Regions from separate parts of the Arthrobacter sp. B0316-1-20 genome, predicted to be linked through region 2. Evidence: riboswitches for the same ligand, from Rfam matches in the RefSeq annotation. Region 2 holds a riboswitch; the other holds the start of a gene.
What was found. Region 2 has a riboswitch for S-adenosylmethionine ahead of AC5RW2_RS13955 (hypothetical protein). Riboswitches for the same ligand answer to the same signal wherever they lie in the genome.
Positions count from the first base shown of each region.

Region 1: linked by a shared signal. The riboswitch ahead of AC5RW2_RS25485 (methionine ABC transporter ATP-binding protein) and the one ahead of AC5RW2_RS13955 (hypothetical protein) in region 2 are both predicted to bind S-adenosylmethionine.

Region 1 covers NZ_JBNHHC010000018.1:29,601-34,801, forward strand. The annotation lists gene AC5RW2_RS25480 (LLM class flavin-dependent oxidoreductase) at 1-1,003, shown strand, start outside; SAM riboswitch class I at 1,083-1,173, shown strand; gene AC5RW2_RS25485 (methionine ABC transporter ATP-binding protein) at 1,288-2,355, shown strand; gene AC5RW2_RS25490 (methionine ABC transporter permease) at 2,352-3,044, shown strand; gene AC5RW2_RS25495 (MetQ/NlpA family ABC transporter substrate-binding protein) at 3,070-3,993, shown strand; gene AC5RW2_RS25500 (DUF1206 domain-containing protein) at 4,034-4,873, opposite strand; gene AC5RW2_RS25505 (MmcQ/YjbR family DNA-binding protein) at 5,041-5,201, shown strand, end outside.
Region 2 covers NZ_JBNHHC010000007.1:183,479-188,679, reverse strand. The annotation lists gene AC5RW2_RS13965 (GAF domain-containing serine/threonine-protein kinase) at 1-524, shown strand, start outside; gene AC5RW2_RS13960 (VOC family protein) at 659-1,048, shown strand; SAM riboswitch class IV at 1,128-1,258, shown strand; gene AC5RW2_RS13955 (hypothetical protein) at 1,288-1,644, shown strand; gene AC5RW2_RS13950 (glycosyltransferase family 2 protein) at 1,706-2,503, opposite strand; gene AC5RW2_RS13945 (PIG-L family deacetylase) at 2,512-3,954, opposite strand; gene AC5RW2_RS13940 (acyl-CoA dehydrogenase family protein) at 3,951-4,913, opposite strand; gene AC5RW2_RS13935 (Dps family protein) at 4,995-5,201, opposite strand, start outside.

The DNA of each region.
Region 1 (5,201 bases), on a different contig from region 2:
CGTCGGCTGGAACGTGGTGACCGGCTACCTGCCCTCGGCCGCCCGCAACATGGGCCAGGAAGACCAGTTGGAGCACGACGAGCGCTACAACCACGCCGACGAATACCTTGAGGTCATCTACAAGCTGCTCGAGGGTTCGTGGGAAGACGACGCCGTGGTAAAGGACCGCGAGTCCGGCGTTTTCACGGATCCGGCGAAGGTGCATGAAATCCGGCACGAGGGCAAGTACTTCAAGGTGCCGGGAATCGCGATCACCGAACCGAGCCCGCAGCGCACCCCGGTGATCTTCCAGGCCGGCGCCTCCAAGCGCGGCACCCAGTTCGCTGCGGAAAACGCCGAAGCCGTGTTCGTCACCTGCCCCACCAAGGAAATGCTCGCGGCATCGGTGAAGAAGATCCGCGACGCCGCTGAGGCCGCCGGCCGTGGCCGCTACGACGTCCGCATCTACGCCATGCAGACCGTGGTGACCGGCCCGGACGACGCCACCGCCCAGGCGAAGTTCGAGGACTACAAGTCCTACGCGGACGTCAACGGCGCGCTGGCCCTGATTTCGGGCTGGATGGGCGTGGACCTGTCCACCTACGGCCCGGACGACGTGATCGGCGAGAACGTGAAGTCCAACGCCATCCAGTCTTCGGTGGAAACCTTCCAGAAGGCCTCCGGCGACAGCGGCAAGCCGTGGACCATCCGCCAACTGGCGGAATGGGTCGGCGTTGGCGGCTTCGGCCCGATCACGGTCGGTTCCGGCAAGGACGTCGCCGCCAAGCTGGTGGAGTGGGTCGACGAGACCGACGTGGACGGCTTCAACCTGGCCTACGCCATCACTCCGGGCACCTTCGAAGACGTCGTGGAATACGTGGTGCCGGAGCTGCAGAAGCTGGGCGCATACCCCACCGAGTACGCGCCGGGAACGCTGCGCAACAAGCTCTTCGGCCGCGGCGACAAGCTGCCCGGGAACCACCGCGCGGCCGGCTTCCGGCTGGAGAACTCCCTGGTCCGCTGACCTCGGCGTTCAGCTAAGAACCACCTGAATTACGACGGCGGTGTGCCGCCCCTCCCGGGCAGCGCACCGCCGTCGATAAGAACCATCCAGAGCGGCTGAGAGATCTGGCTCGACGACGCCGCAGCAACCCGGCAATTGCCGCACGGTGCTAATGCCAGAACCGATGGAGAACCAGCGCCGGATCGTTCCGGCGGCGCCATGCGTGCGCCGTCGCGATGGGCCGTGCCCCGGGGCTCCCCGAATTTGAGGAGCAGTTTGAAACGCTATAGCGCAGGCGGACCCCGATGATCGAAATCCGCGACCTGCACAAAAGCTACACCACACGCACCGGGACGGCGGAGGTGCTCAAGGGCATCAACCTGACCATTGAACAGGGGGAGATTACCGCCGTCGTCGGTCCATCCGGGGCCGGGAAGACGACCCTCTCGCACTGCATTTCCCTGTTGGAAAAGCCAACTTCGGGGCAGGTGCTGGTGGACGGCCGCGACCTGTCCGCACTGTCCGGCCAGGCACTGCGCAGCGAACGCCGCGCGATCGGGACCATCTTCCAGCACTCCGCACTACTGCGCCGGATGACGGTTGCCGAAAATGTTGCGCTTCCTTTGCGCAATCTGGGCGTGGTGCATCCGCAGATCGAGGCCCGTGTAGCCGAGCTGTTGGACCGGGTGGGCCTGCTGCACAAGGCCAATGCATATCCGGGCCAGCTCTCCGGCGGCCAGAAGCAGCGGGTCGGCATCGCCCGGGCCCTGGCGCTTCGGCCCAGGATCCTGCTCTCCGACGAATCAACGTCCGGCTTGGATCCGGAGTCCACCCAGCAGATCCTAGACCTGCTGGACGATGTGCGCACAGAGCTGGGACTGTCCGTCATCCTGATCACCCATGAAATGGACGTGGTGCGCCACGTCGCCGACCAGGTGGCCGTGCTGGCCAACGGACGGGTTTCAGAATACGGGCCGATCGGCGCGCTCGTGGCGGACCCGGGTTCCGGTGCCGGCCGCCAGTTGCTGCCGGTGCGGGCGCTGCCGTTACCAGTCGGGTTTGATTATGCGCTGTCCATCTCCTACCGGCACGGTCCGGTGGACCCGGAGTGGCTCACCCGGCTGTCCACAGGCCTGGGTGTACGCGTGGCGCTGCTGGGCGGTTCGGTGGAAGCCCACGGCGAATCGGTGCTTGGCCGGGCCGAAATCGGAGTTGCCGGCCGGCCGGAGGCCGAGGTGCGCGCCTATCTGGAACGACTGGGCCTGGTCGCGGATCGCCCTGCGGCAGTCACGGCCGGCACACGGCCGGCAACAGCGCCGCCGTCGGCCGCGGCAGAACACGAAGCCAACGAGAAGATCGAGGTGCGCGCATGAGGCCCGCCGAAACAGCGGCCGTCGGGCTGGACACGCCCTGGGCGGACCTGCCCGGGCTGCTGCTGCCTTCCTACGGGGAAACCTGGGCGATGGTCGGCATAGTGATGGTCCTGGTGATCTTGGTTGGCGGCGCCACCGGCGTGCTGCTGTACAACACGGACAGCCGCGGATTGTTCCCCCGGCCGCGCCTGCATGGTGTGGTCAGCTGGCTGGTCAACATGGGCCGCTCGCTGCCGTTCCTGGTGCTGATGGCAGCGATTATCCCGCTAACCAAGTGGGTCACCGGAACGACCATCGGCATTGCCGCGGCTGTTGTCCCCATGACGCTGGCCGGCATTCCGTTCTTCGCCCGGCTGGTGCAGAACGCGCTAAACGACCTGCCTCGCGAGAACATGGCCGTCGGCCTGGTCACCGGCAGTTCCACCGGGCAAATCATCCGTCAGACCCAGCTGCGGGAGGCGCTGCCCGGCCTAACCTCGGCGATCACGCTTAACACCATCTCGATGATTGAATACTCAGCCATCGCCGGAACCATCGGAGCAGGCGGCATCGGCTACCTGGCCGTCACGTACGGCTACCAGCGGTTCGATACCCACGTGATGGCAGCCACCATCGTTGTCCTGATCATCACCGTCCAGCTGGTGCAGTTCGCCGGCGACCGCATTTCCCGCGCCCTGCTGCGCCCTTAATCGAACAAAACCAGGAGCACCACACATGAGCACACCGTCCACCGGGTCTGGTCACGACCACGGTTTCACCTTGCGCAAGCAGTCCACCGCCCTGCCATGGAGCATCGCGGCGATCGCCGTCGTCGCCGCCCTGGTTTTGGGCTTGTCGCTGGTGCAGCAGCAGTCCCGGCCGGCCACCGCAGCCGCTGCCGACGGCGAGGTCGCCTCGCCGTTGAAGGTCCACTTCGAACCGGCGATGGCCGGCGAGGAAAGGATCCTCAAATTCGTCGCCGAAAAGATTGCACCTGACTACGACGTTAAGCTTGAGGCCGTGGGCCTGCAGGATCCGATTCAAGCCAACCGCGCCGTGGCCGAGGGACAGTTCCACGCCACCATCTTCGAGCACCAGTGGTACATGCAGCAGTCGGCGGACGCCAGCGGCATCGAACTGACGCCAACGGTGGAGCTTTTCCAATGGGGCTTCGGGCTTTACTCCACCCGCTACAAGTCGGTCGAGGACCTGCCGCCAGGCGCTGTCCTGCTGCTGCCAAACGATGCGGCCAACCAAGGGCAGGCGCTCTGGTTGCTGCAGCGCGAGGGACTACTGAAACTCGATCCGGCAGTGGAGCCTCGCACCGCGAAGATCCGCGATGTCACCGGCAATCCGCGCAGTCTCGAGCTGAAGGAAGCCGACCTGCTGGCCATGCCGCGGATGCTCGATTCGGTCGACGCGGCGATCGGGTACGTCTCCCAGTTCGACGCCGGAAAGATCGGCCGCGACAAGGGCATCCTGTTCCCAGCCGCACCCAAGACTTTTGCCTCCCGCCTAGTGATCGGCACCCAGTTCAAGGACACCGCTGAGAGCAAGAAGCTGATCGAGATTTTCTCCGATCCGCGCTTGGAGGACTACCTGGCCGGCACGGACGATCCGCTGGTCAAGGACGTGCTCACACCTGTTTCCGCGGAGTAGCTGGGCCGGCTCCGCCAGGCTGGCGGGTGCCCGGGCCGCTCTACATCTTCGCGTAACGCGCCCGGGCACCTAGATACAGGCCGTAGGAGATCAGCCCGACGGCCACCACAGCCAGCGCCGCGGGTCCGAACGGCTGCTCGCGGAGCGCCTTGAGCGCGCCGTCCAGGCCCTTCACGTCCTGCGGGTCGTTTTGCACCGCGGCGACCGCCAGCAGCAGCCCGAGCACAAACAAAGCCAGCCCCTTGCCGGCTAAGCCGACGATGCCCAGCCAGGTCACGCCGGTGCGGACGCCGCCGGGGGGCAGCGGCTTAAGGTCGGCGAGGAAGTTCCGGAACAGGCCTTTGACCACGTAGTAGATTCCGGCTCCGATGATCACCGCGCCGATCAGGAACAGCACCACAGCTCCGCCCGGCCACTGCATCAGCTTGGTGCTGGCGTCCTGCGATTTCTCGCTGCTGTTGCTGCCGGAGCCCAGGGCAAAGCTGCCGAAGGTCACCGCTATGGCTCCGTACACGATGGCCAGGCCCACAGCCTTCGCCCGGTAGCCCCACTTTTTCTTCTGCTCCAGGCCGCGGCCGCCGAACACCGCTTCGCTGGCCTGCCACAGGGCCAATGCCGCGGCGCCCAGCATTCCTGCCCAGAGGAGGAAGAGCCCGCCCGGGTTTTGCGCCAGGCTGGAAGCTGCTCCGGACTGGTCCGCCTCGCCGCCTCCGCCGAAGGCCAGCCGCAGCGCGATCGCGCCAATCAGTACGTGCAGCAGCCCGCTGGCCGCGAAACCGCTGCGCGCCACCCATTCAAACTGCTTGGAATCCGCCGCACGTTCTGTCTTATCCATCGCGCTGTCGGCTGTCGGCCTGGGCTGCATGCCGCTCTCTGCCATGGTGCTCCTCTCCTGGGCGGGGCCCCATTTCGGCGCTCGACGGCGGCGCCTCAGCACCGCCGTCGTTCCCCGTGAAACATCAGTGACACCATCCTGCCACCGAACTTACCGCCGCGCACCGGGCATTCCCCGTGACCGGGTCGGCAGGTAGCAGTAGGCTCGGGCCTATGGACGCGACCGCGCTGCGTGAATACTGCCTGTCCCTGCCCGGAGCGTTCGAGGACTTTCCGTTCGGGCCCGAGGCGTCGGTGTTCAAGGTCCGCGCGCCGGGGCGGGCAGCGAAAATGTTCGCGCTCTCGGACCTGCAGGCGCCGCGGCTGAGCATCAG
Region 2 (5,201 bases):
ACGTTTCGATCATCCCGGCCGATGAGCCACAGCGGATGGAAGCGGTCCACCGCTACAACATCCTGGACACTCCGGCGGACGGCGCCTTCGACCGCATCACGGCGCTGGCCGCCCGGCTCTTCGCGGCCCCCATCGCTATTGTCAGTGTGGTGGACCACGACCGGATCTGGTTTAAGTCGCACCACGGGCTCGATATTGAGCAGATCGACCGGGAGCCTGGGCTCTGCGCGTCGGCGATCCTGCAGAACGGGCCGTGGATCATCAACAACGCGCCGGCGGACCCCCGCGCGTTGACCAACTCGCTGGTCGCCAGCGACTTCGGTCTGAAGTTCTACGCCGGCGTCCCGCTGAAGACCCGGGACGGCTACAACCTCGGCACGCTGTGCATCCTGGACTTCGAGCCGCGCGAGTTCAGCGCCGAGGACACGCTGACACTGGAGGACTTGGCCGCCGTGGTCATGAATGACTTGGAGCTGAGGTTGGAAAGCCGCCGGCACCTTGCGGAAGAGCCACTGGCGGTCTAGTCGACCGAATGGTCCGTGGTGTCACCGGGAAGGGCAGACAGCGAGGGCGATCTGCGGTAGCGTCCCAGCATCACCGCGAACCGCCCCGCGTGCGGCGCTGGCCATCGACCGGGAGGGCTCCCATGCTGCGAGGAATGAGCACGGTCAGCTACTGGACCGCCGATCTGCCGGCGGCTGTGGCCTGGTATTCGGACCTGCTGGGCACCCAGCCGTATTTCCAGCAGCCGGGCTATGCCGAATTCCGGATCGGCGACTATCAACATGAGCTCGGCCTGATCGACACACGGCACGCTCCGGCCGGACACGGGATAGATCCGGGCGGCGCCATCCTCTACTGGCATGTGGACGATGTGCAGGCCGCCCATCGGCGGCTGCTGGAGAAGGGCGCGAAGGAACTGGAGCCGGTCTTCGAGCGGGGGCACGGCTTCATCACGGCCTCGGTGGTCGATCCGTTCGGCAACGTCCTGGGCGTCATGCAGAACCCGCACTATCTGGAGATGCTGCGCGCCCGTCCGGGATCCTGAGCTCACCCCGCGTCAAACTGCTGGCCGGTCTAGGGATGGCTCGCCATTCTGTCAGCAGCGGGCGCTAGGTTAGAGACAGCTTCACGAGATGCGCGCCGCCCTCCGGCGAGAGGGCAGATGCTCCGACATGGCCGCACACCAACCCCAACCTCACGGGTGGTTCGGATGAAGAAGCGGTCCGTCTCCAACTGGAGCGGGCAAGAGCGTCCGCCGTGGCGGACTGTGGAAAAGGAACTGACGTGGCCACCTATGAAAACCGAGCCGATAACGAGCCTCAGATCAGAACGGAACGGTGCTCGGTATTCCTTCCGGGACACAAAGTCCATAGGATCCAGATCCGGAAGGCGCTGAGAGACGATGCCGGAGTTCCAGTGACCGTTCGTCTGGAGGTAGATGGGAAAGTGCGCCTCTTCGGCGCTGTGGAGGAACGACACTGCTGGCACCATGACACGGCGGACGTCGCGGAGGCACTGGCCCTCCCCTGCGGAGACATCAAGTGGTACGAACAGTGGAGATTACTGACCATCGAGACGATCGCGGACCAGCGGTTCTTCACCTTGGGATGGGTTGGCGAGGCATCGGAGTGCCGGTCTTAGCCCAAACACACCGGCGCTGAGCGTCTAGCTGTGCGCTTCCGCGCCTCTTCGGCCCGGCGCCTTACTGGCTAGCCGCTTCCAGATTGGCAAGGTACCCGGCAAATCCGCCCGGAGTCCGGCCCTGCAGCCGGCCTGACGTGGTGACCTGCAGATGCGCTGCGGGCAGCACCGTGCCGCCGAGCGACCGGATGGCTTCGACCAGCCGGACGTCCTCGTGCTCGGCGAGCGCCGGGAACCCGCCGGCCGCCAGATACATCGACGCCCGTACGCCGAGGTTGGCGCCGTGCACCCTGGTGCCAGGTTCCTGACCCGTATAGTTGTCGCGCCAGGCGCGCAGCAGTCCGGGTGCAAGGCTGGCCGGCTCCGGTTCCACGGTGCCGGCCACCGCGTCCGCTCCGGCGTTGGCCAGCCGGGCAAAGGACGTCAGCCAGTCATCCGGCACCAGGGTGTCCGCGTCAGTGCAGGCAAGCCAGGTCTGCTCGTCGCGGCCGTCGGCTTCCAGCCCGGCGGAGACTCCGGCCGCCCGTGCCGCCCCGACAGAGCCATAGTCGCCCGCCAGCACGGTGATCCGCCCGTCCGCCCGGGCCGCCTGCCTGGCGATCTGGGCCGAATGGTCGGTACACCGGTCCAGCACCACCACCAGCTTCACGCTGCAGTGTGGCTGCCGGGCCCGGAGCACGTCCATGGCCCGCCGCAGCCGGCGCAGGCATCTTCCAAGCATCTGCTCCTCGTTGTGCACCGGAACGACAACGGCGATGTGCCGCAACCTGGGTGCAGTGTCCCCTTCCCCGTCGGCAGAGGCTGTCGGTGTACCCGCTGCTGGACCCGCGAGCGGTGCGGCGGCCACTCCTGCAACCATGGCGGCGGTCACTGGGCGCGCTTCGGCGCTTGCAGCACTTCCAGCAGGAAGTCCCGTTCGCGATGGAGGGTGACCACGTCCCAGCCGGTGGATTCCTTGGCGAGCGCGTGGACCTGTTCGCCGTCCAGTTCCCAGCCGTCGACCGGGTGCAGCCAGTGGCACAGCAGCAAGTGCCCGCCGGGGTTCAGCTCTTCCTGCACCTGCCGGAGCAATTCCCGCAGCTCCTTACCGGTCAGGTAATAGCCGATTTCCGAAAGGGCCACCAGGTCGATGCCGTTGATGGCCGAGGCTGGCCACTCGGCCGGCAGTTTCGCCTGCAGCAGCTCCACATTGTCACGGTCCGCCAGCCGGCCGCCCGCCTGGTCCAGTGCAACGCTGCTGGCGTCCACCGCCACCAACCGGTCGCAACGATCGGCCAGCGCGGCGGTCAGCACGCCGATGGAACAGCCGACCTCCAGGCCGCTGCCGTACCGTTCGGCCGGGAGGGCGGCCAAGGTGACAACACGCTTCCGGCGTTCGTACCAACTGGACACGTAGTTCCACGGGTCCGGGTCGCTGCGATACAGCCGGTCGAAGATGTCCTCGGCGTGCTCCGATCCGGCGGAACCAGCCGGGATCCATGCAAACACTTCAACTTCACGGGCAAAGTGTTGTTGAAACGTTTCGCCTAGGAGCACTTCGTCGCTGGCTGCGGTGGACAGCGGCTGCGTCTGCGAGACGTGGCAGGCCAGGGCCAGCTGTTTGGCCGCCACGTCCTGCGCCGACAGCGGCAAAATCCGCCAGTTAGTCCAGCTCGTCTCGGCTTCCGGATCTGCCCAGTGCCAGTACCAGATCGGAAATTCCAACAGGTCCGCCCGGTGGGCTGTTGCCGACCGGGCCGCCGCGCGGCCTACGGCTTCATGGTCCGGATGACCGTCCTGCCGGTAGGGCGCAGCAACGACCGCCTGAGTGTGGCCAGCCAGGGCTTCGGCGAAGGCTGCATCCAGGGCGTCGGCGTGCTGGCCGACCATTCCGTCCGGGATGCCCAGGAACGTCCATTCCAGCCGGCCGGCGCCTGTCTCGTCCTCCGGCTTGTCTTGGATGTGAACCTGCGCCTGGGCACGAACCTGATGCTCAGCCTGAGCCTGAGCGGAAGCTTCCAACGCCTGCATGGCGGCGCGGAACTCGGCCAGCCGCAGCCTGCGCAAGTCTGCGGCAGAGTGCGTGGGCGATTCCGGATGTGAGGCTTCGCCGGCGGTGCAGAGCAGCACTGTCACATCCGCTCCCCGGACCAGTGAGGAATGAATCAGTCCTGCGGCGCCGAGTGATTCGTCGTCGGGATGCGCGGCGGCCACCACCAGCCGGCAGCCGCGCCCCGGGACCACGTCTCCTGCCAGCGCAGCCAACCGGTCGATGCTCGCCGCCTGCCACGCGGCTTCCGGGGTTCCGGCGTCACCATGGGAGAACGTCACCACGCTGCCTCCTGGTGCTCCAAAACCATGGCACCGAGTGCGGCGTCATCACGGGAAGCATGGTGCTGGCGAATATAGACGGTCAGGTCAGCAACCCGGCGCGCGTGCGACTCGTCCCAGGCCAAGGGCGCCGGCCCCAGCGCTTGCCCGCAGATGTCCAGCATTCGTGAGCAGACCGCCTCGATCTGGCCGCGGACGCGGTGGGCCTGGACCGCACCGGCTGCTCCCGCGTCGACTGCGGCGGCCGCGGCGGCCAAAACCTCAGCGCCGGCGGCCAGCAAACGGTCCGCTTCGCCCAGCCACGCCAGGGCCAGCTGGTCCGGAGTCCGAGCGGACGCAGCAGCGTGCAGGGTGCGGAAGAGCCCGACGGCCCCGCCGAACCAGCACGCGGCGACGCCGATCCCGCCCCAGGCAAAACCCGGGCGCTCCAGATACCAGTCGGTTCCGCCGATCGGAGCAGCGGCGGCCTGCTGAAAGGACACCGGGCCGCTGGGGACGGCGGCCAGGCCGCGGCTGATCCAGTGGGCAGGCTCCACGAGGACCGCGGGCTGCGCCAGGTCCACCGCAAACGCGCGGCGTCCGCCGTCAACGTGGGCCGTGACCACGGCGCGGTCCAGCTGCGCTGCCAAGGAGCACCACGGCTTAGTGCCGGACAAAAGCCAGGCACCGCCGTCGTCGGTGGTTTTGGCGTCCAATTGGGTCCCGGAGGCTTCCGCCGCAAACACTCCCCAAGCTGTTCCCGCGGGACGCTCCACCCCCGCCTGCGCGAGGATGGAGGCCGCATCCAGGTGCGGTTCCACCGTGCGGGCAGCGGTCAGGTCCTCGGCGGCCAGGGCCGCGAGGAACTCCCATAGTTGCAGGGTGTTGCCGGTGCCCGGCACCGGTGCGGGGTCCGGCGCGGCGCGGAGGATCGCGAGCACCGGCAGCGGGTCGCCTGCACAGCGCGAAGCTTCTGCCAACAAGGGTCCGGCAGCGCCCCACCCAAGGTGGAGCTGCTGCCGGATCCTGAAGGCGCTGTTACGTTTCACAGCGCGGACGCGCTACTTGGTTTTCTGGGCGGCGCCCTTTTCCGTCTTCTCGCCGCCGGAGGCCAGTTCGCCGGCGCTGTTCTCCAGGTGTGCCCGCATGAACCACTGGAAGAGTTCCAGTTCGGCCGTCTGGCCGATCAGCAGGTCCTCCGTGACCGGGTCGATTTCACCGACGGTCTCGATGGCCTCGCGGTGCGCGCCGACCACTCCGTTGTAGAC